3 regions of the Blautia sp. JLR.GB0024 genome follow, and region 1 is predicted to be linked to each of the others. Evidence: predicted binding sites of a transcription regulator. Region 1 holds the regulator's gene; each other region holds the start of a gene.
The links. Region 1 encodes NrdR, which represses ribonucleotide reductase genes. Its sites were predicted from a motif close to CACAANATNTTGTG; they were not measured.

Region 2: a site for NrdR is predicted at 1,301-1,314, ahead of V8Q34_RS11810 (adenosylcobalamin-dependent ribonucleoside-diphosphate reductase). Genes of this name have one in related genera too.
Region 3: a site for NrdR is predicted at 749-762, ahead of V8Q34_RS12720 (ribonucleoside triphosphate reductase). Genes of this name have one in related genera too.

Annotation. Positions count from the first base shown of each region.
Region 1 covers NZ_JBANBF010000018.1:77,322-79,598, reverse strand. The annotation lists gene V8Q34_RS24365 (ABC transporter substrate-binding protein) at 1-947, opposite strand, end outside; gene nrdR (transcriptional regulator NrdR) at 1,084-1,533, opposite strand; gene V8Q34_RS24355 (radical SAM protein) at 1,728-2,277, shown strand, end outside.
Region 2 covers NZ_JBANBF010000004.1:207,854-210,130, reverse strand. The annotation lists gene V8Q34_RS11810 (adenosylcobalamin-dependent ribonucleoside-diphosphate reductase) at 1-1,256, opposite strand, end outside; gene V8Q34_RS11805 (AraC family transcriptional regulator) at 1,428-2,277, opposite strand, start outside.
Region 3 covers NZ_JBANBF010000004.1:394,750-397,026, forward strand. The annotation lists gene hflX (GTPase HflX) at 1-650, shown strand, start outside; gene V8Q34_RS12720 (ribonucleoside triphosphate reductase) at 895-2,277, shown strand, end outside.

The sequences.
Region 1 (2,277 bases):
TCAAGCACATCCTGGCGGTTCACTGCATAGCAGAGTGCCTGACGTACTTTTACGTTGTCAAAGGGTGCCTCTCCATTGTTCAGGTATAATGCCTGCACCAGATTCATGCCGCCTTCATAGATGGTAAAATCCTCACCTTTAAGCTGGGCAGACTGGTTGGAATCAATGCGTGCTACCATATCCAGAGAGCCGCCCTTTAATCCGGTCACAATAGCATTGCTGTCACTTACCACCTTGAAGGTGACCTCATCCAGATATGCCTGGTTTTCCGTATCCCAGTAGTCTGCGAATTTTTTGATCTTAATATTCTCCTGGGGAGACCGGGATGCATACATAAAGGGACCTGTGCCCACAGGGTTGGTTGCCAGATCCTGGGCATCTTTGGGAATGACAGCCACAATGAGGTAGGCCAGAAATTCTGTGTCAGCTTCTTTTAAATGGATGACAATGGTTTTGTCATCGGGAGTTTCGACGTTTTCCACATTAGAAAACGCCGCTATCAACGGTTCTGTTCCTTCCGTGATACCGGCGCATCGCTCGATCGAATATTTCACATCGTCTACGGTAACGTCCGCTCCATTGTGGAATTTTACGCCCTCACGAAGTGTAAAGGTGTAAGTCTTGCCGTCCTCTGAAATGGTATGCGACTGGGCTACTGCATCGATGTAATTGCCTTTTTCATCAGGCTTTACTAAGCCTTCATAAATGTTGAATAGGACTTCTTTTGTTCCTGCCGCTACCGATTTGTGTGGGTCAAGACTATCCTCAATATCCTGAGGAATTCCTACTACAATGGAACCTCCCATGGTTGGTTCCGCTTTTGTTTCTGTGGAACTTTCGTTGTTTTTGGACTCTTTACCGCTTTCCTTTTTGTCTTGGCAGCCGCCGAGTACAATAGTCAGGGTAAGTGCAAAGAGAAGTGTTGGTATTAATCTTGCTCTTTTCATGGTTTCTCCTTTAAACATTTGAAGTTCCCTCATTATTTAATTGTCATGGTTATTGTAGCGGAATGGTGGGGGGATTGCAAGTATTATTTTGGAGACATGGCCAAGGCTGGATCTGCCCGCCGCTCCACGAAACCTATCAATTCAGGATTTTTTTCAATTCGTCCATGAAGGTGTTTACGTCTTTGAACTCACGATAGACAGAGGCGAAGCGGACGTAGGTTACGGCGTCAAGGTCTTTTAGTTTGTCCATGACGATTTCGCCGATTTCGGTGCTGGGGATTTCGCGGTCTTCTTTGTTGAAGATCTCGGTTTCGATCTCATCTATGATTTTTTCAATCTGCTCTACGGAGATGGGGCGTTTGTAGCAGGCACGCATGATGCCGTCCTGGATCTTGGTGCGGTCGTATTGTTCGCGGCTCTGGTCTTTTTTGATAACAACCAGTGGGATCGTCTCTATTTTCTCGTAAGTGGTAAAGCGCTTGCCGCACTCGTCACACTGTCTTCTCCTTCGGATGGAATTATTATCTGGAACCGGTCTGGAATCTATGACGCGGGTGTTGTCTTGATTGCAAAATGGACATTTCATGTAAAGGTCCTCCTTGAACTTATGTTATGTAAAGTTACCTATGGGTAAGTATAGTACATATGGACGTCTTACGTCAATGATTTTCACTTGTATTTTTGTATGTTTTCTGCTAGAATGGCAACAGTTCAGATAAGCTGAACTGCCAAAGACAGTTCGTAACCATCCTGTCTATAAATAAAACTAAGGAGGAAAAAATGAGTATTCAAGAACCAAGTAACCGTTACAGTGTGATACGGGAAAAAAATCCCAGGGAGATTTTACTCCTTCGGGGAAACGGGTGCAAATGGCGCCGCTGCTCCTTCTGTGACTATCATCTGGATTTTTCCAGGGATGAGGAGGCCAATTTCCTTTTAAACGAAAGGGAGCTTGCAAAAGTCACAGGATGTTTTAAGAAACTGGAAGTGATCAATTCGGGAAGTTTTTGTGACCTGGATAAAAAGACTCTGGAACGGATACGCAGTGTCTGCGAGGAAAAAGAAATCCATGAACTGCATTTTGAGTGTCACTGGATGCACAAGGATGAGATTCCAAAGGCACGGGACTTTTTTTCTGAGAAGGGTATCCGCCTGAAGATTAAAATGGGAGTGGAAACCTTTGATTTTGATTTTCGCGAAAAAGTGCTCAAAAAGGGCATTACTGCCGAATCACCACAGGAGATTGCAAAGTATGCGGATGAGGTGTGTCTTTTGTTCGGGCTGACAGGTCAGACGCTCGATTCCATGAAAAAAGATATTGAGACCGGCC
Region 2 (2,277 bases), on a different contig from region 1:
TATTTGCCCACAAGATCTCTCGTCTTCTCCGTGGTATTTGCCATAAAATACGGGGTCTCCATGATTTCCTCCACGCAGCAGGCCGGAAATGCGCCTTTGTCCCTGGCAAGTCTGGCGGAAGCCGCAATAGCGGCGTCTGCCATGGCAAAACCGATCTTATCGCACATCTCCACCGCCTCGGTCTCCCCATAGGTGATTCCCAGTTTGATCAGGGCATCTGCAAGCCCCATGATGCCAAGACCGATCTGGCGCCATTTTTCCACGCTCTCCCTCTGCTCGTCCAACGGATGCAGGGGCAGCCCCTCTTCCAGGACTTCATTCAATGCGTTCACGGATGCCTGCACACACTTCTTAAAGCTGTCGAAATCAAAGAACGCCGTATCTGTAAACGCATTCTGCACAAACTCCGCCAGGTTCACACTTCCCAGCAGACAGCTCCCCCCTGCGGGAAGCGGCTCCTCTGCGCATGGATTTACGCCCGCGTAGGCAAAATCCTCTGTATTACTCAGCAGGTTCCACCCTGTGATACGGTCCCAGAACAGGGCGCCCGGCTCTGCAAAATCCCAGTTTGTCTCCGCGATCCTTCTGAACAGTTCCCTGGCATTGACAGTCTTCTCGATCACTTCCCCGGTAACTTCCCGTGTGTAGTGCAGAAGATAGTCCTTATTCTCCTTGACAGCTTCCATAAAATCCTCATGGATGCGGATGGAAATATTGGCCTTTGTCACCTTATCCAGGTCTGTCTTCAGATCAATAAACTCCTGCACATCCGGGTGGGAGCAGTCTATGGAGATCATAAGCGCGCCCCGCCTTCCGTTCTGTCCGATCAGGGAAGTGACAAGGGAGTACAGTTCCATAAAAGATACGGAACCGCTTGTCTCCTTGGCCGCATTGTTGATCTTGGCCCCTCTGGGACTTAATTTTGATATATCAATGCCGCACCCTCCGCCGTAGCTGTAGGTCCGCGCCAATTTTCTCGCACAGTCAAAAATACTTTCAATCTCATCTTCCGGTGGTGTAATGACATAACAGTTGGAATACGTCACCTTTCTGTTCTGCTTCTGAAGTCCTCTGTTGGAAAGGATCCTGCCGCCGAACAGGAATTTCTTCTGCCGGATATACTCTCCAATCTCCTCATTTCCCCCGCTGATCCTTGTAAGCCAGGCCTCGAAATCCTCATTTTCGCAGCAGTATTTCTTTGCCCAGATATCCATACCAAGCTGGTTCTCCTCTCCCAGCCACTCTTCTATTGTCATGTTATCGCTCCTTATCCAGATTTAGTCAACGATTTTAATATTACCACAATATATAGGGCAAATCAAGGTTTGAATGACAATTCCGAAGCAGCCACACGTCAGACCGGGGATTTTTGCAGTCTGTGTGCATGCTTTTGCTGCTGAGAAGCCGAAAGACTGGAGCGTAACATTCTATTCTACACAGTCATTCTGCGCAGTCGGAAAGGAGGCGGCAGATTCCCTGTAATTTTTCGGGCTGATGCCGTACCGCTGTTTGAATATCTTGGAAAATGTCAGGGGATTTTCATACCCCACCTGGGCCGCGATCTGATTGACGGGTAAATCCGTATTTTTCAGCATTCCCACTGCCTTCTCCATTCGCAGGTTCACTAAAAACTGCTGGGGAGAACAGCCCATCAATTTCTTAAAGCTCTTTGCCAGATAGCTTCTGTTGATGCCGATCCGGTCAGCCAGTTCATCTACCCTTACCTTCCGGTTATAATTCTCCACCAGAAACTCCTTGGCGTAGCTGACATAGGCTGCTGCGGAATAGGGGTATGTATCCTGGGTTTTATAAAGCGTCTGATACTCCTCAATAAGCTCTGACAGGAACCACTGCATCATGCTGTTTCTCCGCAGTTCATTCACCAGGGTAAGCTGGGGTATCTCCAGCATCCTTCTGATGATCTCATGGAGACGTTCCGTGCAAGTGACCTGTCTGACCAGCCGCTGCTGCCCGAACCCTGCCTTTGTGAGACATTCATAGGCTTTCAGACCGGAAAAGCCAATCCACATATAGACCCATGGCTCCTCCCGGTCTGCCTGATAGCTGCCCTTCCTGTAGGGCGGAATCAAAAACGCGTCGTTTTCCCCCAGATGAAAGGTCTGGCCCTCAATCTCCAGAGTGCCCTTCCCCCTCAGAATAATATGGATCAGGTAAATGGAACGTTTGGGCGGACTGTGGAAATAACCCGGCCTGCACTCCTCAATGCCGCAGTAGTTCAGCGCCAGTTCTACGGAATCCTGGCTTTCATTGTCCAAA
Region 3 (2,277 bases), on a different contig from region 1:
ACCGTGTCATGACAGCCGCTATTGTAGGGTATACCAATGCGGGTAAGTCTACCCTTTTGAATACACTGACAGATGCCGGGGTCCTTTCTGAGGACAAACTGTTTGCCACACTGGACCCGACAACCAGAATGCTGGAGCTTTCCGGGGGAACCAGAGTCTATCTGACGGATACCGTTGGCTTTATTCGGAAGCTGCCCCATCACTTGATCGAGGCATTTAAAAGTACCCTGGAGGAAGCAAAATACGCGGATATCATTCTGCATGTGGTGGATGCTTCCAATCCTCAGATGGAAGACCAGATGCGTGTGGTATATGATACCCTCCGGGAACTGGAAGTGACCAATAAAAAGGTGGTGACACTTTTCAACAAGCAGGATAAACTTTCCGGAGAACAGATCCTCAGTGATTTTAATGCTGACCATGTGCTGCGCATTTCTGCCAAAACAGGGGAGGGCCTGGAGCGGCTCAAAGAAGTGCTGGAAAAAATCGTGACGGAAGACCAGATCTATCTGGAGCGCGTGATTCCTTATAAAGATGCAGGGATTCTGCAGCAGATCCGCAAGTACGGACAGCTCATGGAGGAGGAGTATACAGACGGCGGAATCGCAGTAAAAGCAAGGGTTCCAAAGGATATTTTCGGACGTCTGTAAGCCGTTATACCGACCGGTCAAAGGCCGCAGAAGAGCAACGCAGGAATTAATAATTTGATTAATAAAACTACCATATATTGGAAAATTCAAAGAATGTTTACAATATATGGTAGTTTTTACGGTTGACGAAAAGTATAACCTTTGCTACAATAGACCTACAGCGTTTATACAGAGGCTATTCTCTGTGAATGCGAGGCGGGGCGGCAAGATGGTCCTGCTTCTTTACATATAAGGAGGAAAAGGAATGTTTCAGGTAGTAAAACGTGATGGGGAAATCGCAGAATTTAAGCTGGATAAGATTGCCGAAGCAGTCAAGAAGGCATTCGATGCCACGGAGAATGAATACAGCAGTGACATGCTGGATCTGCTGGCACTCCGTGTGACTTCAGATTTCCAGAAGAAAATTGTAAAGGGGAAGGTTTCTGTTGAGGATATTCAGGACAGTGTGGAGAATGTTCTGATTCAGGCAGGTTACTCTGATGTGGCGAAGTCCTATATCCTGTACAGAAAACAGAGAGAAAAAATCCGCAATATGAAGTCCACCATTCTGGACTACAAAGAGATTGTAAACAGCTATGTGAAGGTGGAGGACTGGAGAGTCAAGGAGAACTCCACAGTGACCTACTCCGTGGGGGGACTGATTCTGAGCAATTCCGGTGCCGTAACGGCCAATTACTGGCTGTCTGAGATCTACGATACGGAGATCGCTGAGGCACACAGAAACGCGGATATCCATATCCATGACCTGTCCATGCTGACAGGATACTGCGCAGGCTGGTCCTTAAAACAGCTTATCAAGGAAGGTCTTGGGGGCATTGAAGGAAAAATCACCTCCTCCCCGGCCAAGCATCTGAGTGTGCTCTGCAACCAGATGGTGAATTTCCTGGGAATTATGCAGAATGAATGGGCAGGCGCCCAGGCATTTTCCTCCTTTGACACGTACCTGGCACCTTTTGTCAAGACTGACAACTTAAGCTATCCTGAGGTGAAAAAATGTGTGGAGTCCTTTATCTACGGCGTCAATACACCGAGCCGCTGGGGTACCCAGGCACCCTTCTCCAACATCACTCTGGACTGGACCGTACCAAACGATCTGGCAGAGCTTCCGGCCATTGTAGGCGGGGAAGAGATGCCGTTTAAATACAAAGACTGTAAAAAAGAGATGGATATGGTGAATAAAGCTTTCATTGAGACCATGATCGAGGGAGATGCCAATGGACGCGGTTTCCAGTATCCCATTCCCACTTACTCCATCACCAGGGATTTTGACTGGTCAGATACAGAGAACAATAAGCTGTTGTTTGAGATGACTTCCAAATACGGCACCCCGTATTTTTCAAACTATATCAACAGTGATATGGAGCCGAGTGATGTCCGGAGTATGTGCTGCCGTCTCCGCCTTGATTTGAGAGAGCTGAGAAAGAAAACAGGCGGTTTCTTCGGTTCAGGGGAGAGTACCGGTTCCGTGGGCGTTGTGACCATCAATATGCCGAGGATCGCATATCTGGCCGAGGATGAGGAAGATTTCTTCCGCAGACTGGACCATATGATGGATATTTCAGCCCGTTCCCTGAAAATCAAGAGAGATGTGATCACAAAACTTCTGGACGAGGGACTCTATCCCTAT